One region of the Streptomyces sp. VNUA24 genome, then DNA from elsewhere that is predicted to be linked to it. Evidence: riboswitches for the same ligand, from Rfam matches in the RefSeq annotation. Region 1 holds a riboswitch; each other region holds the start of a gene.
What was found. Region 1 has a riboswitch for cyclic di-AMP ahead of PYR72_RS10845 (M23 family metallopeptidase). Riboswitches for the same ligand answer to the same signal wherever they lie in the genome.

Region 1 (7,159 bases):
CATGATCTCCGGGGACCAGGCGCTCGCGGAGGAGCTGCTGCGGTGCACCTTGTAGCGGCGGTGCTTGGCGTTCGACTCCAGGTAGTCGGCGAGCACGGCCTCGCGCTCGACGCCGAGGGCGAGCAGCGTGACGGCGACGGAGAGCCCCGCGCGGTCCTTGCCCGCCGCGCAGTGCATCAGCGCGGGCACGCTGTCCTCGGCCAGCGCGTGCAGCACGCGGGAGTGCTCGGCCGTACGCTCCTTGATCATCTTGCGGTAGGAGGCGGTCATCCGGCCGGCCGCCCTGCCGTCGCCCAGCAGCGCGCGCAGCTGGTCCAGGTCGCCGTCGCGGACCATCTTCCAGAACTCGGCGCCGTCGGCCGGGTCGCTCAGCGGCAGGTTCACGTTGACCACGCCGGGGAGCGGGATGTCCGGCCCCTCCAGCTTCTGGTCGGCCGCGTTGCGGAAGTCGAAGATCGTGTGCAGGTCCAGCGAGGCGAGGAACGCGGCGTCCTCGTCGGTGGCGTGCGCTAGGTGCCCGCTGCGGAACAGGACCCCGTGACGCACGCGGCGGCCGTCCACCGTCGGCAGACCCCCCACATCGCGGAAGTTGCGCACTCCGGTCAGCTCGGGCTCGGTCGACGGGATCTGCTGCGTCACTGGGGCTCCCTCCCATCCGGCCGTCGGCGGCAATCGCCGGCGGGCACGCACTCCGCACTGAGGCGCGCCCTCGACGATACGACATGGGTGTGCGGCTCCCTGAGTTGTCCACAGGGGGCGCGGCGCGCTCGTCCGCGGTTGTCCACAGGCCCCGTCGAGCGCTCGGACCGACCTGCGATGATGTTGCCGCTTGATCGCACCTGATCGAATCTGTGAGGGCTTGATGTTGGAAATCGGCGCAGACGGCCGGACCTGGATTCTCACCGGGCCCAGGAGCAGCTATGCCCTGCGGCTCACGGACGACGGCGAGTTGCTGCACCTGCACTGGGGGCCGCGGATCGCGCTGGCCGACGCCGAGGAGCTGGCCGCCCGGCAGCGGTTGCCGTACTGGCCGTTCGAGGCCCCGGTCGACGGACACGAGGAGTACCCCGTCGAGGGCGGCCCCCGTTTCACCCGGCCCGCCCTGTCGGTGCGCACGGACGAGCGGCGCGGCACCGAGTGGACCTTCCGAGAGTACGAGGCCGACGCCGACGAGCTGCGGCTGCGGTTCGCCGACGGCGGGCTCGGGATCACACTGCACTACCGGCTGCGCGACGACGTGATCGAGCGCTGGGTGACCCTGGTCAACGACGGGCCGGCGGTGGAGCTGCTGCGGGCCGACTCGGCGACCTGGACGCTGCCGACCCGCGCGGAGGAGACCTGGCGGCTGTCCCAGCTGCACGGACGGTGGGCGGCCGAGTCCCGGCTCGTGCGCGCCGACCTCACCTACGGCGAGAAGGTCATCGGCAGTCGGCGCGGCCACACCGGGCACCAGCACCTGCCCTGGGTCGCCCTGGACACCGACGCCACCGAGGAGCACGGCGAGGTCTACGGCTGCGCACTCGGCTGGTCGGGGTCCTGGCGGATCGCGGTCGCCCAGCTGCCGGACGCGCGGGTGCAGATCACCGGTGGCGCCGGGTACGACGAGTCCGGTCTGCTGCGGCTGGAGACGGGCGAGACGTTCACCACCCCCGTCTTCGCCGGACTGTGGAGCGACGGCGGCCACGGCGGCGCGAGCCGCGCCTGGCACGCGTACCAGCGGGCGTACGTCATCCCGCACGCGGACCAGGACCGGCCGGTCCTCTTCAACTCCTGGGAGGCCACCGAGTTCGACATCTCCGAGGAGCAGCAGGGCGCGCTCGCGCGGCGCGCGGCGGCCATCGGGGTCGAGCTGTTCGTCGTGGACGACGGCTGGTTCGGGGCGCGGACGAGCGACCGGGCCGGCCTCGGCGACTGGACGCCCAATCCGGACCGCTTCCCGCAGGGTCTCAAGCCCCTGGCCGACGAAGTGCACGCCCTCGGTATGCAGTTCGGTATCTGGGTCGAGCCCGAAATGGTCAACCCGGACAGCGAGCTGTACCGGGCGCATCCCGAATGGGCCCAGTTCCAAACAGGACGAAAGAGGACGGAGCTGCGTAATCAGCTCGTCCTCAACCTCGCGCGCGAGGACGTCCAGGAATACCTCTGGGAGAAACTGGACGCGCTGCTGTCCGGTGCGCCGATCGACTATGTGAAGTGGGACTTCAACCGCTGCTTCACGGATGCCGGCTGGCCGGGCGAGTCGTATCCGCAGAAGCTGTGGGTCGAGCACGTGCACGCCTACTACGCCCTGCTGGACCGGCTGCGGGCCGCGCACCCGGGGGTGGCGTTCGAGTCGTGCTCCGGAGGCGGCGGCCGCATCGACCTCGGGGTGATGGCCCGGACCGACCAGGTCTGGACGTCGGACAACACCGACCCGCTCGACCGGCTCGCCATCCAGCACGGCTTCAGCCAGATCCACCCGGCCCGGACCATGGCCGCCTGGGTCACCGACAGCCCGAACAACCAGCTCAACGGTCGCGTCAGCTCCCTGCGGTTCCGCTTCGTCAGTGCCATGGCGGGTGTGCTCGGGGTGGGCGGCGACCTCACCGAGTGGACGGAGGAGGAGCTGGCCGAGGCCGGGGAGTGGGTCGAGCTGTACAAGCAGATCCGGCCCGTCGTGCAGCGCGGTGATCTGTACCGGCTGCGGCCGCCGACGGGTGGGCTGAGCGCCGTGCAGTACGTCCACGGCGACGAGGTGGTGGTCCTGGCGTGGCTCCAGGCCCAGCACTACGGCGAGCCGCCCGCCCCGCTCCGGCTGCGCGGCCTGGACCCGACAGAAACGTACGAGTGCCGCGAAACGGGCGAAGTGCACCGAGGGGCCGTGCTGTTGCACCACGGGCTATCGACGGGACTGCGCGGCGATTTCGATGCGAAGGTTATCCGCTTGCGTCGGACTTGAGCGATCCGTCCGAAATGCAGCCTTGATTCCAACAAGCCCTGGAATAAAGCCTACTGGCACGTAGGGGCGTGAGCAGCGTCATATTCGTGACGTTCCGCTGTCGCCATGTGCACGTAATTCGCGCACGATTCCAGGGCGGTTGGGAAAGGGGCACGACCCGTCTTTTACGGAGCGTGAGGGTTGATTGATGTAAGGATCAGGTAGGAAGACGCACAAGAAGTCCCAATGGTTGTCTCTGTGGCCACAAGTCGCTTACGTTCGGCGTCAATCCGGACGGACGCCCAATCCTGCCGCCGACCGGAGCCGCACACCGAACCGATCCACGGCAGGAGCGGGGGACCCACAGGAATCACCGCCTGTTCCGGTCTCCGGAACAAGCTAGGGGTCAAGCCGTGCGCGAGCACGGCCGGACATCTCCAGTCCGCACCCGACAGCTCACCTCGCAGGCGCCGGAGAGGAATTCGCCATGCCCGCGAAGGGTAAGCACCGCCGTCCCAAGTCCCAGCGTCTCACCCGCTCCATCGCCGCCGCCGGGACCGGTGGCGCCGCGCTCGCACTGCCGCTGATCGGAGCCGCCGGCGCCCAGGCCGCCACCCCGGCGGCCGCCGTGTCCGGTGTCTCCGAGAAGACCACCACCCTCACCGGCGAGCAGGCCGCGGCCGAGGCGGGCGCCCGGATCGCGCAGGCCGAGAAGACCGCTCAGGCCGAGCGGACCGCCGCCAAGAAGACGGCCAGAACCTACTCGGTGAAGGTCGGCGACTACCTGGCGAAGATCGCGGACGAGCAGGACGTCGAGGGAGGCTGGAAACGCCTCTACTCGGACAACCGCGCCGCGATCGGCTCCGACCCGTCGCTGATCCACCCGGGTCTGAAGCTGTCCATCGGCGGGCAGGGAGCGGGCGGTACGTCCCAGTCCTCGAAGCCGCAGCTGTCCCGGTCGTCGAAGGCCGTCGAGCCGTCCGAGTCGTCGCAGTCGCCCAAGTCCTCCGGCCCCTCGAAGAAGGAGTCCAAGGACACCCAGGCGTCGGCCTCCACGTCGAACGGCCAGTCCTCCTCGGCCAACGGCTCCGGCTTCAGCCTGCCCATCCAGGGCGCCACCGTGGGCACCGCGTACAAGACCGCCGGCAGCATGTGGTCCAGCGGCTACCACACGGGCGTCGACTTCGTGGCCCCGACCGGCACCGCCCTCAAGGCCGTGGGCGCGGGCACCGTCGTCTCCGCCGGCTGGGGCGGCGCGTACGGCAACCAGGTCGTCATCAAGCTGGCCGACGGCTACTACGCCCAGTACGCCCACCTCTCCTCGATCTCCGTCTCCGCGGGGCAGTCCGTGAGCGGCGGTCAGCAGATCGGTCTCTCGGGCGCGACCGGCAACGTCACCGGCCCGCACCTGCACTTCGAGATCCGCACCACTCCCTCCTACGGCTCGGACCTCGACCCGCTGGCCTACCTCCGCTCGAAGGGCGTCAGCGTCTGAGGCCCCGCTCCCCGTTGACGTCGAAGGCCGGTCCCGCTCCGCCGGGGCCGGCCTTCGACGTCCCCCGGCGCGGGGGCGTGTTGCGGTTGCGTGGCATGGCCGGTGGAAGCCTCGACAGGGGGTGACCGGGAGGACACAGTGATCTCCGTAAGCGCTTTCTACTCGGGGAAGCCCATGTCCCGTGGCGCGTCGTCGACGGACAGGAGTGTCATGACCACCCGCAGAGCTTTCGGGGTTCTCGCAGCCGGCGCGGCCCTCGCGGCACTCGGCCCGGCCGGACCGGCGACCGCGCACACGCGCGCGCCCGGGCGCCGGGGCCGGCTGATCGCCGCCGACGACTTCCGGCACGGACTCGGGTGCTGGGCGGTGGAGTTGGAGCGGGGCGGGGAGGTCACGGCCTCGCGCGGTGTGCTGGAGGTCGACGTGCCGGCCGGGGCCACGGTCTGGTTCCGGCGGCGGCTGGAAGGGCCGTACGCCGTCGAGTACACGGCCACGCCGGTCTCGGCGGGCGGGGCCAACGACCGGGTCTCCGACCTCAACAACTTCTGGAACGCCGTCGACGTGCGCTCGCCGGGCGATCTGTTCGCCACCCCGCGCGCGGGCGCGCTCGCCGAGTACGACCATCTGAAGACGTACTACGTCGGGTACGGCGCCAACACGAACACGACGACCCGCCTGCGCCGGTACGTCGGTGAGCCCGGGGTGCGGCCGCTGATCCACGACTACACCGAGCCGCTGCTCGTCGCCAACGCGCCGCACCATGTGCGGATCGTGTCCGACGGGTCGAAGGTGCAGTGGTGGAACAACGGCCGGCTGGTGTTCGACTACGTGGATCCCGCGCCGTACACCGAGGGACACTTCGCCTTCCGTACCACCTGGAGCCATTTCCGGATCGAGGACTTCCGGGTGTGGAGGTTGCGCGGTCGCCCTTGAGGGGCGGCAAGGGGGAGCGGGCTCGGGGCGGGCGCGGTGCCGCCGCCCCGGCCTGCGGTATTCCGGGTTGACCAACACTTGACGCGTGGTCTATCTCACCGGTCGTCAAGCCCTTATTACGGTCGCGTAGGTCACATGTGAAGGTGAATCATGGGCCGATGTGGCAGACGATTCGAATGACAGCAGAACGATGATCGGGTCGTACGTGGCGCTGGGGGACAGCTTCACCGAGGGCGTCGGCGACCCCGGGCCCGACGGGCGGTTCGTCGGCTGGGCCGACCGGTTCGCCGTACTCCTCGCGGACCGGGTGCCCGAGGGCGACTTCGACTACTCCAACCTGGCCGTGCGGGGAAAGCTCCTCGACCAGATCGTGGCGGACCAGGTGCCGAGGGCACTGGAACTCGCGCCGGATCTGATCTCCTTCTGCGCGGGCGGCAACGACATCATCCGGCCGGGTACCGACCCCGACGAGGTCGCCGAGCGGTTCGAGCGCGCGGTGGCCAGGCTCACGTCGGCGGTCGGCACGGTCATGGTGACCACCGGGTTCGACACCCGTGACGTGCCCGTGCTGAAGCATCTGCGCGGCAAGATCGCCACGTACAACCTGCATGTGCGGGCCATCGCCGACCGGTACGGGTGTCCGGTGCTGGACCTGTGGGCCCTGAAGACGGTGCAGGACCGGCGGGCCTGGGACCTCGACCGCCTGCACCTGTCCCCGGAGGGGCACACGCGGGTCGCCCTGCGGGCCGGGCAGGTGCTCGGCGTCGACATCCCCGCCGACCCGGACCAGCCGTGGCCCCCGCTGCCGCCGCGCGGCACGCTGGAGATGCGGCGGGACAACATCCAGTGGGCGCGGGAGTACCTCGTGCCGTGGATCGGACGGCGGCTGCGGGGAGAGTCCTCCGGCGACCACGTCTCGGCGAAGGGGCACCTGTCGCCGGACGACATCAGGGTGCGGATCGGGGCGGTGGCCTGAGCGGGGTGCCTCCGGCGGTTCGGCGAATTCGAAGTGGGCCGGGGGTGCGCCGCTGAGGTGAGGCGCGTGGGGTTGGGGGGGCGTGCGGGTCGGTGGGCGGGGTTCCGGCTCGTTGTGGTTGCTCGCGCAGTTCCTCGCGCCCCTGATGGGGTGGGGGCGTTCGGCAGGGGTGGGCTGGGCTGGGCTGGTCGTGGTGGGGTGTGGGTCGGTGGGCGGGGTTCCGGCTCGTTGTGGTTGCTCGCGCAGTTCCTCGCGCCCCTGAAGGGGCGGGGGCGTCCGGCGGGGGTGGGCGGGGTTCCGGCTCGTCGTGGTTGTTCGCGCGGTTCCCCGCGTCCCTGAAGGGGTGGGGTCAGCGGGTTGCTGCTGTCAGGGATGCTCGGGTCAGGCCCAGCTCGTGGGCCAGGGCCTCGTCGGCCCATTCCTGGGCCCGGGTGCGGGAGACGGTGCCGCCGTAGGCCGTCAGCTGGACGGCCAGGCCGTCCAGGAGGGCGGTGAGGCGCAGGGCCGTCGCCGAGGGGTCCGGGCAGCGGAACTCCTCGGCGGCCACGCCCGCCTCGATCACCTCGGTGAGGGCGGCCTTCCAGCGGGTGTCCAGTTCTCGGGTGACCTCGCGCAGGGCGGGATCGCGCACGGCGGCAGCCCAGCCCTCGATCCACAGCCGCCAGCCCTTGGCCTGACCGGTGGGCGCGTACCAGCGGACGGCCGCACGGAGCCGGCGCAGCGCCGTGGTGCGCCGGCCCAGCAGCTTGCGGAGATGGGCGAGGTCGTCCTCGGCGGCGTACCGGAAGGCCTCGGCCACCAGTCTTTCCTTGGTCGAGAAGTGGTACAGCACCAGGGC
Region 2 (7,159 bases), 2.0 Mb from region 1:
CGGCGCACTACGCGTCGTACGGCCACCAGGAAGCCAGCTATGGCGACTTCACCACGTACGGCGATGTCCCCGCCACCGGTTTCGACTCCGGCAACGGCGCCCCCGCCACCGGTACCTTCGCGACCGACCCCCTCTTCGGTCACCTGCCCGGCCATGACACCGGCACCGGCACCGGCTCCTACGACGCCTCGCAGTGGTCGACGGGCAACCACCAGACGCTGAACTACGACCCGTACGCCGCGCAGCACCACGCCGCGTACGACACGGGCAGTTACGAAACGACGTCCTGGTCCGCCGGTTACGACCACCTCTCCCAGGTCCCGACCCAGCCGTCGGGCCCCGACGCGAGCGGCCAGTGGGACGCGAGCGGCTGGCTGCAGGCCGAAGCGTCCGACGAGACGGGCCTGTCGGGACACTCCGACCAGACCCAGCAGTGGGTCGGCGCCCAGCACTTCGACACGGGCGCGTTCGACGCCACGCAGTGGAACAGCGACGGCACCCCGGCCGGCGACGAGCACGAGGACGCCGCCGCGGAGTCGTACGAACACGGTGGCAGCTCCTCCGAGTCGTACGAGGCCCACGAGCACCCGCAGACCGTGGTGGTGGACCTCTCGGCCGAGGCGGACTTCCACCAGCAGGCGACCGCGACCTTCGAGCAGCTCGCCCCGTTCGACCAGGACGAACACCCCTCCGAGGACGACGAGTTCGAGAGCGAGGACGCGGACCGCGTTGCGCTCCTCGACGGCGAGGAGGAGGTCGCCCCGGCGGAGACCAGGAGCGCCGGCCCCGGCAGGGCGGCCACGCGCGCGGCCTCCCGGTCGCGCCGCAAGCCTCCGGCCAAACGTTCCGCCCTGCTGACCGTGGCCGTTCCCTCGGCCTGTGTCATGGGGGTCGCGGGGATCGCGGCCGCCTCGGTCGGCGCCACGTCGGACGACACGGAGACGACGGCGTCGGTCAAGTCGGACGCCACCGCCGTGAAGCCGTCCACCGCCAACAACCAGCTCGACACCCAGCTGGAGAGCCTCTCCGCCGAGGCCGACGACTTCGCCGACCGGGCGAGCCGGACGCAGGAGCGCATCGACCTCAAGGCGCAGCAGGAGCTGGAGCAGAAGAAGGCGGCGGCCGACGCGGCGCGCAAGGAGCGGCTGCGGCCGAAGTTCGCGCTCCCGGTCTCCCAGCACGGACTGAGCGCCTACTACGGGCAGTCCGGCGTCAACTGGATGTCCCTGCACACCGGCATAGACTTCCCGGTCTCGTACGGCACCCCGGTGATGGCGGCGACCGACGGCACCGTGCGCACCCAGTGGAACTCCGCCTACGGCAACATGGTCATCGTCACCGCCAAGGACGGCACCGAGACCTGGTACTGCCACCTCTCCACGTACAAGGTCGCCTCCGGTACGACCGTGAAGGCCGGCGACACCATCGCCTACTCCGGCAACTCGGGCAACTCGACCGGCCCGCACCTGCACTTCGAGGTCCACCCGGCGGGCGGCTCCGCCATCGACCCCCTGCCGTGGCTGCGCAGCCACGGACTGGACCCGACCTGACGGACGCCGCGGCGGCGGCCACCGTCACGGACAACGGGAACGAAGAGCGAGCAGAACCAAGACGGATCCGAGCGAAGACCGGGCCCCTGCCGACGCAGGGGCCCGACGTGTGTCACGGGACGGCGGACCCGCGCCCTCCGCTACAGCTTCTCCACCGGCGCGTACCGCAGCAGCAGCCGCTTCGGCTTGGCGTCGCCGAAGTCGATCGTCGCCTCCGCGTTGGCGCCCGAGCCCCCGACGCCGACGACCGTGCCGAGACCGAACTGGTCGTGGGTGACGCGGTCGCCCACGGCGAGCGAGACCACCGGCTTCTCGTTGCCGCGGCGGGTCGCGAAGCCGGACGCCCCCGAGGCCGAGGAACGGGACCGGGACGACGACAGCGAGGACGCGATCCCGGAGGCCGGTCCGGAGGACACCGGTGTGGAGGCACCCGTGCGCTTCCACTCCAGATGGGTCGCCGGGATCTCCTCCAGGAAGCGGGACGGCGGGTTGTACGACGGCTGGCCCCAGGCGCTGCGGAGCGAGGAACGGGTGAGGTAGAGCCGTTCCCGCGCGCGGGTGATCCCGACGTACGCGAGACGGCGCTCCTCCTCCAGTTCCTTGGTCTGGCCGAGGGCGCGCATGTGCGGGAAGACGCCGTCCTCCATGCCGGTGAGGAAGACGACCGGGAACTCCAGGCCCTTGGCGGTGTGGAGGGTCATGAGCGTGATGACGCCCGAGCCGTCCTCCTCCTCGTCCGGGATCTGGTCGGAGTCGGCCACCAGCGCCACCCGCTCCAGGAAGGCGGGGAGCCCGGCGGGGTTCGCGGCCGCCGCCTCGCCCTCGGCTTCCGCGGCCCCGGACTCCTGCTCGAACTCCAGGGCGACGGCGGCGAGTTCCTGGAGGTTCTCGATGCGGGTCTCGTCCTGGGGGTCGGTGGACGCCTGCAACTCGGCCAGGTAGCCGGTCCGTTCGAGGACCGCCTCCAGGATGGTCGCGGGTCCGGCGCCGGACTCGACGACCGTGCGCAGGTCGTCCATCAGCGTGTTGAACCGCTTGACCGCGTTGGTCGACCGGGCCGCCATGCCGTAGGCCTCGTCGACACGCTTGAGCGCCTGCGGGAAGCTGATCTTCTCGCGCTGCGACAGGGCGTCGATCATCGCCTCCGCGCGGTCGCCGATGCCGCGCTTGGGCACGTTGAGGATGCGGCGCAGCGGGACGGAGTCCTCCGGGTTGGCGAGGACACGCAGATACGCGAGGACGTCCCGGACCTCCTTGCGCTCGTAGAAGCGGACGCCGCCGACGACCTTGTAGGGCAGGCCGACGCGGATGAACACCTCTTCGAAGACACGGGACTGGGCGTTCGTCCGGTAGAAGACCGCGACGTCCCCGGCCTTCGCGTCGCCCGCGTCCGTCAGCCGGTCTATCTCGTCGGCGACGAACTGGGCCTCGTCGTGCTCGGTGTCGGCGACATAGCCGGTGATCTGCGCGCCCGCGCCCGCGTTGGTCCACAGGTTCTTCGGGCGGCGGGACTCGTTGCGCTCGATGACCGCGTTGGCCGCGCTCAGGATGGTCTGGGTGGAGCGGTAGTTCTGCTCCAGCAGGATCGTCGTCGCGTCCGGGTAGTCCTCCTCGAACTGGAGGATGTTGCGGATGGTCGCGCCGCGGAAGGCGTAGATCGACTGGTCGGCGTCACCCACCACGCAGAGCTCGGCGGGCGGTACGTCCCACTCGTTGGGGGGTACGTCCACGGGGTGCTCGGAGGTGCCGACCAGCTCTCTGACCAGGGCGTACTGCGCGTGGTTGGTGTCCTGGTACTCGTCGACGAGGACATGCCGGAAGCGGCGGCGATAGTGCTCGGCGACGTCCGGGAAGGCGCGCAGCAGATTGACCGTCGTCATGATCAGGTCGTCGAAGTCGAGCGCGTTCGCCTCGCGGAGGCGGGACTGGTAGAGCGCGTACGCCTGGGCGAGGGTCTTCTCGAAGCCGTCGGTGGCCTGGGCGGCGAAGTCCTCCTCGTCGATCAGCTCGTTCTTCAGGTTCGAGATCTTGGCGCTGAAGGACTTGGGCGGGAAGCGCTTCGGGTCGAGGTCCAGATCGCGGCAGACGAGCGCCATCAGGCGCTTGCTGTCGGCGGCGTCGTAGATCGAGAAGGAGGACGTGAAGCCGAGCTTCTTGGACTCGCGCCGCAGGATCCGGACGCACGCGCTGTGGAAGGTCATGACCCACATCGCGTTCGCGCGCGGGCCGACGAGCTGCTCGACGCGCTCCTTCATCTCGCCGGCGGCCTTGTTGGTGAAGGTGATCGCGAGGATCTGCCCCGGGTGGACCCGCCGCTCGCCGAGCAGGTGCGCGATGCGGTGGGTGAGCACCCGGGTCTTGCCGGAGCCGGCGCCGGCGACGATGAGCAGGGGCGAGCCCGCGTGGACCACGGCCGCGCGCTGGTTGTCGTTCAGCCCCTCCAGCAGCGCCGCCGCGTCGATCGCGGGGCGGGGGGCGCCGTCGCGGTAGTACGCGTCCCGGTCCGGAGGCACGTCGAACTTCCCGCCGAACAGATCGTCCGGAAGCGACTCCGGTACGTGATCGTCCTCGGGCGGCGGCGGGGGCTCCTCCGCGTGGCCGCGGGGGGCCTGGAGGTCCGCCAGGAAGCTGTCGTCAAAGAGGCTGCTCATCGCTCTCCGAGTCTAGGCGCCCGCACTGACAGCGGGAGGCCGCCCCGGGAAGTCCGCGTCCGGCCGCGCACCCGCCCCGCCGCGCCACGTACCGCGACCGCGGTGCGACGGTGAGCGATCGAGCGTACCGCCTGTCACGCGGAAGAGGCTAAGGTCACGAAAACGTATCGGGCATATCGAACATCAACCTTCACACGGACCACACGAGTTGGCTAACTTTTTCTTCTGGGCCGTACGACCCAACCGGCGAACGTCGCCGGGCCGCACGACCTCCGCCGAGTCCGGTGCGCCCATCGGGGCAGCCGGAGCCGGGGACCCACCGTTCTCCGGGGTGAATCGGCCCGACCGCCGCACGCGGCAAGGGCCGTAGGGCAAACCTTCCGAAGCATGCGCCCGAACCCGACAGCTAACTCGGTAGGCGGACCACGGAAGGAGACGCCGAACCATGGCGCCGCACCGCAAGCCGCGTCCGGCCGGAACGCGCGCGGGCATACGCACCCCCGCTCTCGCGACCGCAGCCCTCACCTCCGTGGCGCTGCTCTCCCAGACGGGCACGGCCACGGCCACGGCTGCGCCCTCCGCCGACGACAAGCCGAGTCTGGAGGAGGTCGAGAAGAAGGTCGGCGACCTCTACCGCCGGGCCGGTTCGACGACCGAGATCTACAACACGGCCAGGGAGAAGACGCCCAGGCCGAAGAGGCAGGTCGAGACCCTCCTCGAAGCCGTCACCAAGCGCCAGGAGAAGCTCAACGAGACGCGGGAGGAACCGGGTTCCCCCGCCGCGGCCGAGAACCGCACGGGCGCGGCGGCCTCCGACCAGGCGTCCCCGTCGGCGGCGGACGACCTGCGGGCCTACCTCGACCGGAACCAGCGGACGGAACAGCTGGCGGACCGGTCGGCGGGTCAGCCGACGGGTCAGCCGACGGGCCGTCAGAAGGCAGCCGTCGACGAGTCTGCGAGCGACCTGGCCGAGGCGGCTGAGCAGCGCGGGGAGGCGAGCGACAGCCTCGACCAGCTCACCGAGACACAGAACACCCTCAAGGCCCGCAAGGCCACGGTCCAGGCGAAGCTCGCCCGGGCCCGCGAACTGCTGTCCGCCCTCACCGCCGAGGAGAGGACCCGGCTCGGCGCGATCGAGCAGCGCGAGCGGGAGGAGGCCGACCGCGAGGCGGAGGAACTCGCTCGGCAGCAGGCGGCCCGGACGGCGCCCCAGGAGTCCCGGGAAGCCCAGGGCCCCCAGGACGGGCAGGACTCCCAGGCGGGCCAGGGGGGCTCGTGGGCAACCCCGGAGGACGCCTCGACCGGCACGGGGACGTTCACCGACACCACCCCGGGGTCCACCGTCCCGGTGGAGGACTCCGCGTACGCCACGAAGGCCGCCAAGGCCATCGCCTTCGCCCGCGCGCAGATCGGCAAGCCGTACGTCTGGGGCGCCACCGGCCCCGGGTCCTACGACCCCTCCGGCCTCACCCAGGCCGCCTGGAAGGCCGCCGGCGTCGACCTCCCCCGCACCACCCACGACCAGGCCGCCGCCGGCACCACGGTCCCCCTCGCCGACGCCAGGCCGGGCGACCTCGTCCTCTTCCACGACACCGTCGGCCACGTCGGTCTCTACATCGGCAACAGCATGATGATCCACGCCCCGAAGCCGGGCACGTACGTCCGCGAGGAGTCGGTCTTCCACGACGGCGAGTCCTCGGTCCACAGCGTGGTGCGGCCGGCGTAGGCACGGTCGCCGGGAAGCACGGTCGCCGGGAGGCGTGGACCGTCAGGTCCAGAGCACCGCGATGAAGACGTTCGCGACGGTCAGCGCCCCCACCAGGCCGAACAGCGGCTTCGCCACCTTCTCCTCGTCCCGCTTCACATAGACCAGCCCCAGGATCACGATCAGCAGGGCGAGCTTGACGCCGATCTTGATGTTGTTCACGGGCTGGTCGTCGGCCTGGTTGAGGCCGACGAGGAGCACGCCGGTGACGAGCATGGTGAGGGCACCGTGGAGCATGGCGGGCACGAAGCGGGCGGTGCCCTGGCCCATGGCCTTCATCTGGGTGAGGAAACCGCCCAGGAGCGAGGCGATGCCGATGATGTGGAGCGCGACGACGATGTGGATGAGTACGTCCATGCGCGGAGCCTATGAGAGCCCTCGACCGGGCCGGGCGCGGGGGTCGCCGGGACCGCCGGGGCCTCTGGGACTGCCGGAGCCTCTGGGGCTGCCGGGTTCTCCGGAGCCTCTGGGACTGCCGGGGCACGGAACTCGATCTTGCATATATGCGCCACATAGCACCGTCACGCCGCCGAGTGGTCCGAAATGACCGGATCGGTCATCGCTCAGCGTGAAGGCGGCGGCGCCAGGGTGAGATCACGGTCACATACGGTCACCTCACGGTCGGTGCACGCCACTTCCGTACAACGCGTTACCGGGCCCTCACGCCCAGGTTTAGCGTCCTCCCTCAGGTGACCGGCTCCCCACCGCCGCCCGGCCAGGGGCGGCAGTCGGACACCACCGCCGAGAAGGTCCGGCGGCGTCCCGCTCCCCCTGTGCGGGCCGCCGCCGGACGTGCCACCGCTCCCCCCAGGCGGTCCGTACGGGCAGACGCTGCCCGTACCGCGGACGGCGGTCGTACGGAGAGGACGTGGACTCCACGTGGCAGCGCACCGCAAGCCCAGACAGCGCTCACTCGGCGGCCATACGGTCCGCACGGCCGCGACCTTCGCCCTCGCGGGCGCCGCGACGGCGACCGGATTCGACGGCACCGGACACGCCGACCCGCAGCTCACGCCCGAACAGGTCAGGGCCAAAGTGAACAAGCTGTTCCTCGAGGCCGAGGTCGCCACCGAGAAGTACAACGGCGCGAAGGAGAAGGCCGACAAGGCCCAGGAGAACCTGGAGGAGCTGCGCGACCAGGCCGCCCGCCGCACCGAACGGCTCAACTCGGCACGGGACCAGCTGGGTTCACT
Region 3 (7,159 bases), 3.5 Mb from region 1:
TCGCGTCACGGCTCGCGCCGGGCGCGGTCGTGCACTGTGCGACGGACTGGGAGCCGTACGCCGAACAGATGCTGGAGGTGCTGACCGCGCACCCCGACTTCGAGAACACCCGGGCCGACGGCGGTTTCGCGCCACGTCCGGCCTTCCGGCCGCTGACCCGTTTCGAGGGGCAGGGACTGGACAAGGGTCATGTGGTGAACGATCTGCTCTTCCGCCGCGTACAGCAGCGTGAACAGCAGCAGGAGCGACAGCGGACGCGGCAGTCCGACCAACCCGAACACCCCCCCACAGGCGTCTGAAGGCCGTCGTCATGGACCGAACCCGGCGGCGGGCGCGGTCCGGTGGGCCGCACCACGTGCCGTCGCGGGCGGGCCCCTCCCTCGTTAGGGTCAATGCAATGGCCACCAGTCCCCCCTACGCGACGCATCCCCACGGCTCGGCCGACGGGTACGCGTTCAGGCCCACGCGCTGGTGGCAGCGGAAGAGCGTCAGATACGGCGCGCTGACCGCGCTGCTCGCCGTCTCCGGCCTCGTCATCCTCGCGCTCGTCCGCGAACAGACCGGCACCGAGGGGTTCCTCGTCGGACTGGGGCTGGCCCTGCTGCCGCTGCCGCTGCTCATGTCCGCCTTCCGGTGGCTGGACCGGGTGGAGCCGGGGCCCTGGCGGAACCTGGTCTTCGCGTTCGCCTGGGGGGCCTGTGCGGCGGCGCTGATAGCCATCGTGGCCAACAGCTTCGCGACGCGCTGGATAGCGACGGCCACGGCCGATCCCTCGCACGCCGACACCCTGGGCGCCACGGTCATAGCGCCCGTGGTCGAGGAGACCGCCAAGGCCGCGGCCGTCCTGCTCGTCTTCCTGTTCAGACGACGCGACTTCACCTCGCTCGTGGACGGGGTGGTGATCGCGGGGTTCACCGCGACCGGCTTCGCGTTCACCGAGAACATCCTCTATCTGGGCACCGCCTTCGGGACCGACCAGCTCAGCGGGGGGACCGGGCTGGCGTCGGTCACCGCGGCCACCTTCTTCGTGCGCGTGATCATGTCGCCGTTCGCGCATCCGCTGTTCACCGTGCTGACGGGGATCGGCTTCGGGGTGGCGGCGGTCTCCGCCGACTGGCAGCGGGGTCGACGCGTCCTCGTGCCGCTCAGCGGGCTGCTGCTCGCCATGGCGATGCACTCGGTGTGGAACGGCTCGGCGACCTTCGGGGAGTACGGGTTCTTCGCGGTGTACGCGGGGTTCATGGTGCCGGCGTTCGGACTGCTGACGTGGTGGGTGATCTGGGCCCGGCAGCGGGAGCTGCGGACCGTGCGGGAGGCGTTGCCGGCGTACGCGGCCGCGGGCTGGCTGACCCCGCCCGAGCCGTACGTGCTGGGCTCGATGCGGGCCAGGCGGGTGGCGCGGGAGTACGCGGCCCATCACTTCGGGAAGGCCGGGGCGCGGTCGGTGGCGGAGTACGAGGCGTACGCGACACGGCTGGCGTTCCTCCGGCACCGGGGCCTGCGGGGGCGCGCCGGGAGCGACTTCGCGCTCCGTGAGCGGGAGCTGCTGTTCGAGCTGTGGCGGCGGCGGGAGGTGGCCCGCCCGGCGATGGGGTACGCCGGACGGGACGCCGAGCCCAGGTACGGCTATGGCTATGGCTATGGGCACGGGTACGGCTACGAGTACGGGGCGTACGCCGGATACAGCGGGTACGGCGGGTACGGGCCCCACCCCCAGCCGGTGGCCTACGGAGTGGCCGCGTACCCCGGGTACAACCCGTACCGCTCCTAGGACCCGCCGCCGGGGCCGTGTGGGCTACGCCGACGCGTCGGTCAGGCGCCGCAGCTCCTCGGGGGTGAGGGTGAGGTCGGCGACGGCCAGCAGGTCCGGGAGCTGGTCGAGGTTGCGCGCGGAGGCGATCGGCGCGGCGATGGTCGGCTGGGCCGCGAGCCAGGCGAGGGCGACGGTGGCGTGGGCGGCCCCACGGGCTTCGGCGATCTCGTCGAGGGCCGCGAGGACGCGGGTGCCGGCCGGAGTCGCGAGATAGGCGCCGGCACCGGCCGCCCGGGGGCTGTCGACCGTGATGCCGGGGCGGTACTTGCCCGTGAGGAAGCCCTTGGCGAGGGCGAAGTACGGGACGGCGGAGAGGCCGGCGTCGGCGGCGACGGTCTGCAGCGGGCCCTCGTAGGTGTCCCGGGAGACCAGGTTGTAGTGCGGCTGGACGGCCACGTAGCGGGCCAGGCCCTCGGCGTCCGAGAAGTCCAGGGACGCCTTCAGACGCTCGGGGGTGATGTTGGACGCGGCGATCGCCCGCACCTTGCCGGCCTTCACCAGGTCGTCGAGGGCGGTGACGATCTCCTCCACCGGCACCTCGGGCTTGTCGAAGTGCGTGTAGTAGAGGTCGATGCGGTCCGTGCCGAGGCGGGCGAGGGAGGCGTCGGCCGCGGCCTTGATGTTGGCCGCCGTCAGCCCCTGGTACTCGGGGTGCTGGCTCACCTTGGTCGCGATGACCACGTCGTCCCGGTTGCCCCGGGACCTGACCCACCTGCCGATGATGCTCTCGGACTCACCGCCCGTGTGGCCCTCCACCCAGGCCGAGTAGGAGTCGGCGGTGTCGACGAAGTTGCCCCCGGCGGCCGTGTAGGCGTCGAGGACGGCGAAGGACTGTGCCTCGTCGGCCGTCCACCCGAAGACGTTGCCGCCGAGGGAGAGGGGGAAGACCTCGATGTCGGACGTGCCCAGCTTGCGAAGAGAAGTCATGTCATCCCTCAACCAGCCCGGCGGACGCCCGCATTCCGCCCTGGCGTGAACGCCGCGTGAAGCCGTGGGAGCGAGGCGTCCGAGCGGAGGCCGGTCCCGGGGACGACGAACGCCGCGCGGTCCTCACGGACCCACGCGGCGTCGTCGTTCGTCGTCCGACCGCTCTACGGGGTCAGGCCCTTGCTGCGCAGCCACGCCGCCGGGTCGATGCCGTTGGCCGAGCCGCCGGTGTGGACCTCCATGTGGAGGTGGGCGCCGGTCACGTTGCCGGTGGCGCCCACGCGGCCGATGACGTCGCCGGTGGCGACCTTCTGGCCGACGCTGACGCCGATGGAGGACTGGTGGGCGTACCAGATCTCGGTGCCGTCATCGAGGGTGAGGACGGTCTTGTAGCCGTAGGAGCCCTCGTAGCCGGCCTGGGTGATCGTGCCGCTGCCGACGGCCTTGATCAGGGTGCCGGTCGGGGCGGCGAAGTCGAGGCCGGTGTGGTAGCCGGAGGACCAGTAGGGGCCGGCCTGGCCGAAGGTGGAGGTGAGGGTGTAGGAGGAGGTGGGCAGCGTGAACTGCGTGGCGAGGGAGGCCAGACGCTCGGCCTCCTTCTTCGCCGCGGCCTCCTCCGCCGCCTTCTTCTTGGCGGCGGCCTCCTTGGCCTCGGCTTCCTTCTTCTCCTGGGCGGCCAGCTCGGCGGCCTTGTCCGCGGCGGCGGTCTGGGCGGCCTCGGCGGCGGCCTTGTCGAAGGCGTCCTGCTGGGACTCGGCCTGGGCGATGATGCGGGCGCGCAGGGCCTCACCGGCGTCCGCGGTGCCCTGCTGGGCCTCGGCGGGGGTCAGGCCGGCGCTGCTGAGCGGCGTCCTGGACGCCTCGGGCTCCGGCTCCTCGGCCTCGTCCTCGAAGACCGAGCCGACGTTCGGCATGTCGGGCATCGAGATGGACACCGGGGCCTTGCCGGACTGCGCGCTGGCCATGCCGGCGCCGCTGACGGCGGCTATGACACCGACGCCGAGGACGGTGGAGCTGCGGCCGAGACCGCCACGGGCGAGTACACCGGTCTTCTTGGCGACACGGTGCCGGCCGCGAGCGGGGCGCAGGGTGTCCTCGCTGGGATTCCACTCCTGCCAGGGGCCCTCGTTGTCGCTGTTGTAGCTGCCGTAGCCGAACGTCCGGCTCTCGCCTTCGCGTTGGCTCGGCACGACTGGGGCTTCGGTCGCGGACCGGTTCGACGCCACGTGGGCGTACTCCTTCCTTCCTCCTCGCCTACCGGGTTAGCTGACGGGTTCGGAGCAGGAAGGTCTCCTACGCGCGTAAACCGGTCGTGCGGACTGCCACGACGGTCTCCGTGCGATTCACCCCAGGGTGGTGGTTCCCCGGTTCCCTTGCGGGATTCGGCGCGTGAGCACGGAGCCGTCTCTTGTGACGGCTGGGACGACCGCGCTGCGTTATCGAACGTTAATAGACGTGAGTACTCCATTCCAAGCTGTTCTGAATGATCGTTCCGGCCCCTCTGCTGGACTTTACGGGTCATGAGGGGTTTAAAACGGGCGAGTTGACTTGCCTCAGGAGTAACAAAAGTTCTGACGGGACATCAGCACGTCTACGGAGAACGGTCGAACAGCCACGCTGGGTGATATAGAGGCGGTCACCGGCCCCGCACCCGCCCGCGGTCACGGCCGGCGGACCGCCAGCAGGGCCATGTCGTCCGTCGTACCGTCCCCCGTGTGCCGGCGCACCTCGTCCGCCAGGGTCGTCACCAGGGAGCGCGGCGCGGAGAAGACCCGCCCGGACAGACGTTCGATCGGATCGTAGAAGACACCGCACGCGTCCCGCGCCTCCGAGAGCCCGTCCGTGTGGAACAGGAGCGTGGCCCCCCGCGGAAACCCGGCCTCCTCCGCGCGGTCGGGCCAGGCGCCCAGGTCCTCCATGCCCAGCGGGAGGGCCGGCCGCGGCGCGTCCAGGGAGCACAGGGTGCCGTCGGCGAGCAGCAGGAGGGGGGAGGGATGCCCCCGGTTGACGATCCGGGCGCGCCCGGCCCCGTGCGGGAACTCCGCCAGCACGGCCGTCACGAACCCCTCGTACTCCACCGCCGCGTCCCGCAGCGCGGCCTCCCGCCTGGTCGCCTCCCGGGCCAGCGCCCGCTCCAGCCGTTGGGCGACCGCTTCGAGCGTCGACTCCTGCTCGGCCGCCTCCCGGAACGCGCCGATCAGCACCGCCACCGCCGACACCGCGCCGAGCCCCTTGCCGCGCACGTCGCCCACGATCAGCCGTACGCCGTGGGGCGAGTCCTGCACCGCGTACAGATCGCCCCCGATCGACGCCCCCGCCTGCGCGGCCTCGTACCGCGCGGCGATCTCCAGCCCGCCGATCCGCTCCTGCGGCACCGGCAGGACGGCCCGCTGCGCCGCCTCGGCGATCTCCCGGGCGGTGGCGAGCCGGGCGTCGCTGCGGCGGACGAGACGGTTGATCAGTACGGCCAGTACGGCGACGGTGACCACCGTGGCGATCTCGGTGATCGCGTCCACCTGCCCCGTGTCGCCGTAGTAGCCGCGCACGGCGCTGACCCCGGAGATCGAGACGATCCCGGTGATCACCGTGCCGTGCAGCGAGAAGAGCGGGGCCGCCACCAGGGGCGCGGCGGTGAAGAAGGGGACCGCCGTGAACTCACGCGGGGTGAAGTGGTCGTAGAAGAGTCCGACGGTGATCAGCAGGGCCGGGACGGCGCGTGTGAGCGTACGGAGGAACGAGAACCGCCGCCCGACCGGCTCCCTCACACCCGCCATCCGTTCTCCGTGCCCACGGAAACAGGGTTTCCGTGGGCGGGGCGCGGGGCCAGTCGGCGGGGCCGAGTGGGCTAGGGCCCTTCTGACGGAGGGCAGGGGAGCGACCCTCGCCGGGGTCAGCCCGCCGTCACTCCTGCCAGTCCCGTCAGTCCCGTCAGCTCCGGCAGGGGGAGCGTGTGCTGGGTCTGGAGGACCTTCGCGCGCAGGTAGCGGACGTTGTGGGCGGTGGTGAAGACACCGGTGGGGACGCGGTGACGGACGCCCACGCCGAGGTCGCGGAGCTGCTGCGCCTTGTCGGGGTTGTTCGAGAGCAGGTCCAGCTCGTCGATGCCGAGGGCACCCAGCATCTGGGCCGCCGCCGTGTAGTCGCGGGCGTCCTCGGGCAGACCGAGGGCCGCGTTGGCCTCGTAGGTGTCGAGCCCCTGGTCCTGGAGGGCGTACGCGTCGAGCTTGTTGTAGAGGCCGATGCCCCGGCCCTCCTGGCGGAGGTAGAGGAGGACGCCACCGCGTTCGGCGATCCGCTCCACCGCCTCGCGCAGCTGCGGACCGCAGTCGCAGCGTGCGGAACCGAAGACGTCGCCGGTCAGGCACTCGGAGTGCAGCCGGACCAGGGGGTCCGTGCCGGGGGCGGGGTCCCCGAGGACGATCGCCAGGTGCTCCTGGCCGTCGACCAGGCCGTGGAAGGTGACCAGTTCGGCGTCGACGGCGTAACCGTCCTGGAAACGCAGCGGCACCCGGACGCGGGCACGCGGGGTGGCAGCGGGAATGTCGGGCATGCGGGTTCTCCGGTCCTGGTGCGGGGTGTCGTTGTGCTTCAGTTTTGAAGCACAACGCTCGGAGTGACTCTAACCCGTGCTTCAAATTTCAAGCAACTGATTTGGGGGTACGTCACATTCCCGTCATGCGCCGCGAGGCCATGCGCCGGTGCCGCACGCCCCTCAGGCGCGGTCCCGCTCGCCCGACCCGCCCGGGTCCCGCTCGCCCGACCCGCCCGGCTCGCCCTGCTGCCCCTGCTGGCTCGACGGGCATGCGCGGCGGCGCCACGGGAGGTCGTCCGAGCCGGGGGCCGCGAGGGGGCTGCCGCCCTGGATCGCTGCCGCGATGGCCCCGCAGATCTCCTCGAACTGGCTGATCTGCTCGGGGGCGAGATGGTCGAAGACGGCCCTGCGCACCGTCTCGACATGCCCCGGCGCCGTGCGCTCCAGCAGGGTCATGCCCTCGTCGGTGAGCACGGCCACGCTGCCGCGCCTGTCCCACGGGCAGTCCTCGCGCCGCACCAGGCCGTCCTTCTCCAGCCTGGTCACGACGTACGTCAGCCGGCTGCGCGTGATCTTCAGGCGCTCGGCGAGTTCGGTCATCCGCATGCGGCGCTCCGGCGTCTCGGAGAGCGCGGACAGCATGGAGTAGTAGAGGTGCGGCAGGCCGGCCTCCTGCTGGAGCTGGCGGTCGAGCGCGTCCTCCAGAAGGGAACTCGCGGCCACGTAGGCGCGCCAGGCACGCTGTTCGTCGGGGGTGAGCCAGCGGGTCGTCATACGTACAGTGTAGGTATTGTTTAAAACTTGAACCAAGGGAGCGCGTCCCATGCCCCAGCCCTACGTCCTGTTGTCCGCCGCCGTCTCCCTGGACGGCTTCCTGGACGACACCG
Region 4 (7,159 bases), 4.2 Mb from region 1:
ATCGCAGCGTTGTCCGCGCTGCGGCCACACCGAGCGGGCCAACCGGTCCGACCGGGATCACTTCCGTTGTCGTCGGTGCGGCCTCGCTGGGCCTGCCGATGTCGTCGCCGGGGTCAACGTGCGCAACCGCGCACGCTCGGCGTGGGCATTCGTCACCATGCCCGTCCCGTCACCGGCGTAGCCGACAGCGGGAGATGCGACCCGTGACCGTCCTGTCGTAGGGGGCAGTCGGGAGCGCGACGCGGTGTGAACTCTCATGCGGCAGCCTGATGGTTCACGGCCGAGATGGTGACGTGATCTGTGCTGCATCGACTTGTTATAAACGATCGTCTAAGGCTACGTTCACACGTCAGTGCGAAGGGGTCGTCACGCCCGTCGCACAGGCCACCGCTGTCGTGTGAAAGGCAACCGCATGCTCTCCGGGAACGGTCGTCACCGTCGCCCCCGTCAGGCTCCGGCTCTCCTCGTCGCGGCGGGAGTGACCGGGTCGGCCATCGCCATCCCGCTCCTCGGCGCCACCGGCGCGAGTGCGGCGAGCGGAACCACCTGGGACCAGGTGGCGGAGTGCGAGAGCGGTGGCTTCTGGAGCGCGGACACCGGGAACGGACGCTACGGCGGTCTCCAGCTGACCCAGGCCAACTGGGAGAAGTACGGCGGCCTCGAGTACGCGAAGACCGCGGACCTGGCCAGCCGCTCCCAGCAGATAGCCGTGGCCGAGAAGGTCCTCGCCGACCAGGGCGTCGGCGTCTGGTCCACCTGCGGACTGCTCCACAACCTGGGCGGCGACTCCGGTTCCGCCGACGTGGACACCGGCGTCGCGGACGACTCGTCGAACTCCGGCAGCGGTTCCGGTACATCCGGTTCGCCGGATTCCTCCGCTTCGCCGGACTCGGCCGACTCGGCCAAGTCGACCGACGACGCCGACTCCGGCGACGGCTCGGGGAAGCGGGCCGCCTCGCCGACCCCGTCCGCGGACGCGGACACGGACGACGGTTCCGCGAAGGCGACCACGGACTCCGACTCCGACTCCGCGGACTCCACCGGCTCCGGCGACGGCGACTCCCGCACGTCCGGCGGCGGAACGTCGGACGACGCGCGCCGGAGCGACGGTTCCGCGGCCTCCGGCGACGGCGAGAGCGGTACGGGCCGCCACCGCGGCGCCAGCGCCGACGAGGGATCCGGCACGGACACCGGCTCCGCCGCGGAGTCCGGCGACGGCTCACGCGCCGACGGCACCTCCTCCGGCCGTCACGCCTCACGGGACGGCGGCGCCTCGCGCGAGGCGGTCGAGGGCGCCTACACCGTCCGCGTGGGGGACAGTCTGACCGGCATTGTGGACTCGCTCGGCCTGGACGGCGGGTGGCGGTCGCTGTACGCCGAGAACGAGCGCACGGTCGGAACCGACCCGGACCTCATCCTTCCCGGTCAGACCCTCGAAGTCGGTGCCGAAACGGGCGAAAAGTAGCGGCAGTTCGGGTCATGGTTCGACCCTGATTGCCCGTTTTGATCTCCGTGGGAGATGAATCACAGACCCCCTGATCGTCTTTGAAATTCGGGCAATCACCTGTTTACGGTCGTGACCGCTCGCCACAGCGGGCCCTCCCGGTCGGCACGCCGAATCCTGCCATCGGCCGTGAGGAACAGTCGTCGCGTCAAGCGCCGTAGGCAGGAGCGGGGGACCCAAGGTAAGTGCCGGGTCCGGCGGTTGCGGCCCTTCGGGGGCGCAACGACCGGAACCGGCTGGGGGTGAAGCCGCGCGACGTGAGCCGAGAGGCGAGCGTGCGCGGCCGGGCAACTCAACCGGCCCGAACCCGACAGCTCACCTCGCAGGCGTCGGTGAGGGGATCTCTCCATGCTGTTCTCCAGCAAGGGCAAGCACCGTCGCCCGTCCAAGGCCGCTCGCGCCATCGCCGTCGTCGGCGTCACCGGTGCCGCCGCCGTCGCCGCCCCGCTGATGGCCGCCGGCAGCGCCTCGGCCGCCACCGCCTCCGAGTGGGACGCCGTCGCCCAGTGCGAGTCCGGCGGCAACTGGTCCATCAACACCGGCAACGGCTACTACGGCGGCCTGCAGTTCTCGGCCTCCACCTGGGCCGCCTACGGCGGTACGCAGTACGCCTCCACCGCCAACCAGGCGAGCAAGGCCCAGCAGATAGCGATCGCCGAGAAGGTCCTCGCGGGCCAGGGCAAGGGTGCCTGGCCGGTCTGCGGTGTCGGCCTGTCCGGCGCCTCGTACGACGGCGCCCCCGCCTCCTCCGGCACCACGAACTCCTCCGGCTCCTCGCAGAGCACGCAGGAGAGCACCAAGAAGAGCACCGAGGGCAACCGCGCCTCCCGCTCCTCCGAGCGCGCCACCGTCAAGACCCCGACCGGCAAGAAGGTCAAGAAGGGCGACGGCGAGTACAAGGTCGTCAAGGGCGACACCCTCAGCGGCATCGCCGCGAAGAAGCACGTCAAGGGTGGCTGGGAGAAGCTCTTCGAGCTGAACAAGGACATCATCGACGACGCCGACTTCATCTACCCGGGCCAGCAGCTCCACCTGAGCTGACCCACGGCGTCCACGACGGCCGCCACACGCCTGCCGCCCCCACGGCCGCCCCCACGGCCGGGCAGGCGAGGGCAGGTTCAGCCGGGCCGGAAATCAGGCCGCTCCCCGGCTGAACCACAGCCCGCTCACATCCGTGTCCTCCAGAGTGAAGACCTCGTGAGGGCCGTCCCCCCGTCCCCACGGGCTCCCCGCCCCGGTGCGCATTCCCCCGTACGCACCGGGGCGGGGCTTTTTTTGCACCGTCGGCGACTTCTCTTGTTCACCCCCCCTTTGTTCCGGGCGGGAACAATGGGTACGGTCTGTCTGTCCACGGGACGGTCGGTCGGCTGCCGACGGCCCGGGGGCGGTTAGGCTCTAGTCGCACGGCCCCAAGCGGCCCCGCACAACCAGCGTCACATCCCATGAAGGAGATGCTCGTGCCGTCCATCGACGTCGTCGTAGCCCGGGAAATCCTCGACTCACGAGGCAACCCCACCGTCGAGGTCGAGGTCGGCCTCGACGACGGCAGCACGGGTCGTGCCGCCGTTCCCTCCGGTGCCTCCACCGGCGCCTTCGAAGCCATCGAGCTGCGGGACGGCGACCCCAACCGCTACCTCGGCAAGGGCGTCGAGAAGGCCGTCCTCGCGGTCATCGAGCAGATCGGCCCGGAGCTGGTCGGCTACGACGCCACCGAGCAGCGCCTGATCGACCAGGCGATGTTCGACCTGGACGCCACCGACAACAAGGGCTCCCTCGGCGCCAACGCCATCCTCGGCGTCTCCCTCGCCGTCGCGCACGCCGCCTCCGAGGCCAGCGACCTCCCGCTCTTCCGTTACCTGGGCGGCCCGAACGCGCACCTGCTGCCCGTTCCGATGATGAACATCCTGAACGGCGGCTCGCACGCCGACTCCAACGTGGACATCCAGGAGTTCATGATCGCCCCCATCGGCGCGGAGTCCTTCTCCGAGGCCCTGCGCTGGGGCGCCGAGGTCTACCACACCCTCAAGAAGGTGCTGAAGACCAAGGGCCTGTCCACCGGCCTCGGCGACGAGGGCGGCTTCGCCCCGAACCTGGAGTCCAACCGCGCCGCCCTGGACCTCATCCTGGAGGCCATCAAGGAGGCCGGCTACACCCCCGGCGAGCAGATCGCCCTCGCCCTGGACGTCGCCGCCTCCGAGTTCTACAAGGACGGCGTCTACACCTTCGAGGGCAAGGAGCGCTCCGCCGCCGAGATGACGGAGTACTACGCCGACCTCGTCGCGTCGTACCCGCTCGTCTCCATCGAGGACCCGCTGTTCGAGGACGACTGGGCCGGCTGGAACACCATCACCGAGAAGCTGGGCGACAAGGTCCAGATCGTCGGCGACGACCTCTTCGTCACCAACCCCGAGCGCCTCGCCCGCGGTATCGAGGAGGGCTCGGCCAACGCCCTGCTCGTCAAGGTCAACCAGATCGGCTCGCTGACCGAGACCCTGGACGCCGTCGAGATGGCGCAGCGCAACGGCTTCAAGTGCATGATGTCCCACCGCTCCGGCGAGACCGAGGACGTCACCATCGCCGACCTGGCCGTCGCCGTGAACTGCGGCCAGATCAAGACCGGTGCCCCGGCCCGCTCGGACCGCGTCGCCAAGTACAACCAGCTGCTGCGCATCGAGGAGATCCTCGACGACGCCGCGGTCTACGCCGGCCGCTCCGCCTTCCCGCGCTTCAAGGGCTGAGCCGCCGACTGACCCGTTGAGGGCCAAGCCCGCGCCAGTCGTACGTACGTCCCCGTACCGGTCCCGTACCGTGTGCGGGGACGTACGCGCGTGCGCGGGAGAAGGCAGCAGCGGAAGGGGACGCGGGACATGGCCGTGAAGGACCGGGACCGGGACCGTTTCTCCACCGCGACCCGGCTGAAGGTGCTCGGTGAGCAGACGGCCGCCCGGGTCTACCGCTCCCAGGCCAAGCGCCAGGTCCGCCGCTCCCGGCTGACCGGCCGGGCCGCGCTGCTCGCCCTCGTCCTCTGCTCGATGATCGTGGCGCTCGCCTATCCCATAAGGCAGTACGTCTCCCAGCGCGCCGAGATCGCCGACATGCAGCGGCAGCGCCAGGAGGCGCGCGAGCGGGTCGAGGAGTTGCGCGACCTCAAGGCGCGCTGGCAGGACGACGCGTACGCCGAGCAGCGCATCCGGGAGCGGCTGCACTACGTGATGCCGGGCGAGACCGGCTACACCATGATCGACCCGGACGCGGCGAAGCAGTCCCGTACGACCCAGGGGGCGGCCGACCGTCCCTGGTACACCAATGTCTGGGACGGGGTCGACAAGGCCGACGCCGCCGACAGCCGGACGGTCACCTCCGTGACCGTCGACCGATGAGCCACACCGAGGACTTGAGTAGCAGGTTATGCAGACCCCTCCGCCGACCACCGAGCGCACCGAGCCGACCGACGCCGACGTCGAGGCGTTCCAGCAGCAGCTCGGGCGCCCCCCGCGCGGCCTCCGCGCGATCGCGCACCGCTGTCCGTGCGGCCAGCCGGACGTCGTCGAGACGGCCCCGCGTCTGCCGGACGGCACGCCGTTCCCCACGACGTACTACCTGACGTGTCCGCGCGCGGCCTCCGCGATCGGCACGCTGGAGGCCAACGGCGTGATGAAGGAGATGACACAGCGGCTGGCGACGGACCCCGAACTGGCCGCCGCCTACCGGGCCGCGCACGAGGACTACATCGCCCGCCGCGACGAGATCGAGGTCCTGGAGGGCTTCCCGAGCGCCGGCGGCATGCCGGACCGCGTGAAGTGCCTGCACGTCCTGGTGGGGCACTCGCTGGCCGCCGGTCCCGGTGTCAACCCGCTGGGCGACGAGGCGATCGCGATGCTGCCCGAGTGGTGGGCGAAGGGCCCGTGCGTGGTGCCCGCGCCGGAGTCCGCGAAGGAGGACGGCCAGTGACCCGGGTCGCCGCCGTCGACTGCGGCACGAACTCCATCCGGCTGCTGGTCGCCGACTGCGAACCGGCCACCGGTGAACTCGTCGAGCTGGACCGGCGGATGACCATCGTCCGGCTGGGCCAGGGCGTGGACCGTACGGGACGGCTGGCGCCCGAGGCGCTGGAGCGGACCTTCGCGGCCTGCCGGGAGTACGCGGCCCTCATCAAGGAACTGGGTGCCGAGCGGATCCGCTTCGTGGCCACCTCCGCCTCCCGGGACGCCGAGAACCGGGACGATTTCGTCCGCGGGGTGTTCGACATCCTGGGCGTCGAGCCCGAGGTGATCTCCGGCGACCGGGAGGCCGAGTTCTCCTTCACGGGCGCCACCAAGGAGCTGACGGGCCGCACCGACCTCACCACGCCGTACCTGGTGGTGGACATCGGCGGCGGCTCCACCGAGTTCGTGGTCGGCGACGGCCACGTGCGCGGCGCCCGTTCCGTGGGCATCGGCTGCGTCCGGCTGACCGAGCGGCACCTCGTCCGGGACGGGGCCGTCGTCGACCCTCCCGGGCCGGAGCAGATCGCCGCGATCCGCGCCGACATCGAGGCCGCCCTCGACCTCGCCGAGCGGGACGTCCCGCTGCGGGAGGCGCACACCCTCGTCGGGCTCGCCGGTTCGGTGACGACCATCTCGGCGATCGCCCAGGATCTGCCCGCGTACGACTCGGTGGCCATCCACCACTCCCGGGTCTCCCACGACCGCGTCCGGGAGATCACCGAGTGGCTGCTGGCCTCGACGCACGCCGAGCGGCAGGCGGTGCCGTCGATGCACCCGGGCCGGGTGGACGTGATCGCCGCGGGCGCTCTGGTCCTGCTCTCGATCATGGAGCGGATCGGCGCGTCGGAGGTCGTGGTCAGCGAACACGACATCCTGGACGGAATCGCCTGGTCCGTCGCCTAGCTCCCGGGCGGCCCGCACCTGTTTTACTACTCGTCAGTAGCCTCGCTTGAGCTGTTCGGATAACGTATGAGCGCGTCCGAGGGGTGCTCCGGCGCCCCTCGGCGGCCCTCCGCCGGGAAACTTCGTGAAGTTCTTCACAAGAGAATCGGCCCAGTTGAGCGATGTTTTGAGGCTCCGCAGAGCGTTCCGGGGCTTCGGGGGGTCGACGGGGCGTCCCCGAGGGGATGTCGCGGGGGTCTCGTCCGTGTGAAACCGGGGGGTGGTCCAGCGCTCCCGGGAGACCGGAACGGCAGTTCACGCGGCCTTGACAACGGTCAAACCCACCGGCTGGTTCCCTGGTGGACCGCGGGTCCCGCCCAAGGGGTCGCGCAGTGTAGCAGAGGGGGCGAGGAAGCTTGTGAAGGGGCGCACGAGCGACCCCCGGATGGCGGGTACATACTCGATGGCATGAGCACCACGGAGCGTCCCAGGATCCTCGTAGTAGGCGGTGGGTACGTAGGCCTGTACGCAGCTCGGCGCATCCTCAAGAAGATGCGCTACGGCGAGGCGACCGTCACGGTCGTCGACCCCCGGTCGTACATGACCTACCAGCCCTTCCTCCCCGAAGCCGCCGCCGGCAGCATCTCCCCCCGGCACGTCGTCGTCCCGTTGCGACGCGTGCTGCCGAAGGCGGAGGTCCTCACCGGTCGGGTCACCACCATCGACCAGGACCGCAAGGTCGCCACGATCGCCCCGCTGGTCGGCGAGGCGTACGAGCTGCCCTTCG

Region 2: it holds a riboswitch for cyclic di-AMP, as region 1 does, so the genes downstream of both, PYR72_RS19310 (NlpC/P60 family protein) here and PYR72_RS10845 (M23 family metallopeptidase) in region 1, are expected to answer to the same signal.
Region 3: it holds a riboswitch for cyclic di-AMP, as region 1 does, so the genes downstream of both, PYR72_RS26235 (M23 family metallopeptidase) here and PYR72_RS10845 (M23 family metallopeptidase) in region 1, are expected to answer to the same signal.
Region 4: it holds a riboswitch for cyclic di-AMP, as region 1 does, so the genes downstream of both, PYR72_RS28930 (transglycosylase family protein) here and PYR72_RS10845 (M23 family metallopeptidase) in region 1, are expected to answer to the same signal.

Annotation. Positions count from the first base shown of each region.
Region 1 is NZ_CP119143.1:2,591,316-2,598,474, reverse strand. Features, by position in the region: gene PYR72_RS10855 (tyrosine-protein phosphatase) at 1-639, opposite strand, end outside; gene PYR72_RS10850 (alpha-galactosidase) at 863-2,938, shown strand; cyclic di-AMP (ydaO/yuaA leader) riboswitch at 3,242-3,400, shown strand; gene PYR72_RS10845 (M23 family metallopeptidase) at 3,405-4,412, shown strand; gene PYR72_RS10840 (DUF6250 domain-containing protein) at 4,623-5,345, shown strand; gene PYR72_RS10835 (SGNH/GDSL hydrolase family protein) at 5,536-6,321, shown strand; gene PYR72_RS10830 (TetR family transcriptional regulator C-terminal domain-containing protein) at 6,671-7,159, opposite strand, start outside.
Region 2 is NZ_CP119143.1:4,587,383-4,594,541, forward strand. Features, by position in the region: gene PYR72_RS19300 (M23 family metallopeptidase) at 1-1,550, shown strand, start outside; gene pcrA (DNA helicase PcrA) at 1,691-4,201, opposite strand; cyclic di-AMP (ydaO/yuaA leader) riboswitch at 4,465-4,638, shown strand; gene PYR72_RS19310 (NlpC/P60 family protein) at 4,647-5,927, shown strand; gene PYR72_RS19315 (hypothetical protein) at 5,970-6,323, opposite strand; gene PYR72_RS19320 (NlpC/P60 family protein) at 6,846-7,159, shown strand, end outside.
Region 3 is NZ_CP119143.1:6,120,453-6,127,611, reverse strand. Features, by position in the region: gene trmB (tRNA (guanosine(46)-N7)-methyltransferase TrmB) at 1-299, shown strand, start outside; gene PYR72_RS26245 (PrsW family intramembrane metalloprotease) at 398-1,771, shown strand; gene PYR72_RS26240 (aldo/keto reductase) at 1,796-2,740, opposite strand; gene PYR72_RS26235 (M23 family metallopeptidase) at 2,905-3,966, opposite strand; cyclic di-AMP (ydaO/yuaA leader) riboswitch at 3,977-4,138, opposite strand; gene PYR72_RS26230 (PP2C family protein-serine/threonine phosphatase) at 4,402-5,514, opposite strand; gene ribA (GTP cyclohydrolase II) at 5,631-6,290, opposite strand; gene PYR72_RS26220 (MarR family transcriptional regulator) at 6,453-7,046, opposite strand; gene PYR72_RS26215 (dihydrofolate reductase family protein) at 7,096-7,159, shown strand, end outside.
Region 4 is NZ_CP119143.1:6,748,463-6,755,621, forward strand. Features, by position in the region: gene PYR72_RS28920 (transposase) at 1-181, shown strand, start outside; gene PYR72_RS28925 (transglycosylase family protein) at 413-1,465, shown strand; cyclic di-AMP (ydaO/yuaA leader) riboswitch at 1,648-1,848, shown strand; gene PYR72_RS28930 (transglycosylase family protein) at 1,853-2,545, shown strand; gene eno (phosphopyruvate hydratase) at 2,962-4,242, shown strand; gene PYR72_RS28940 (septum formation initiator family protein) at 4,372-4,884, shown strand; gene PYR72_RS28945 (DUF501 domain-containing protein) at 4,913-5,455, shown strand; gene PYR72_RS28950 (Ppx/GppA phosphatase family protein) at 5,452-6,393, shown strand; gene PYR72_RS28955 (NAD(P)/FAD-dependent oxidoreductase) at 6,841-7,159, shown strand, end outside.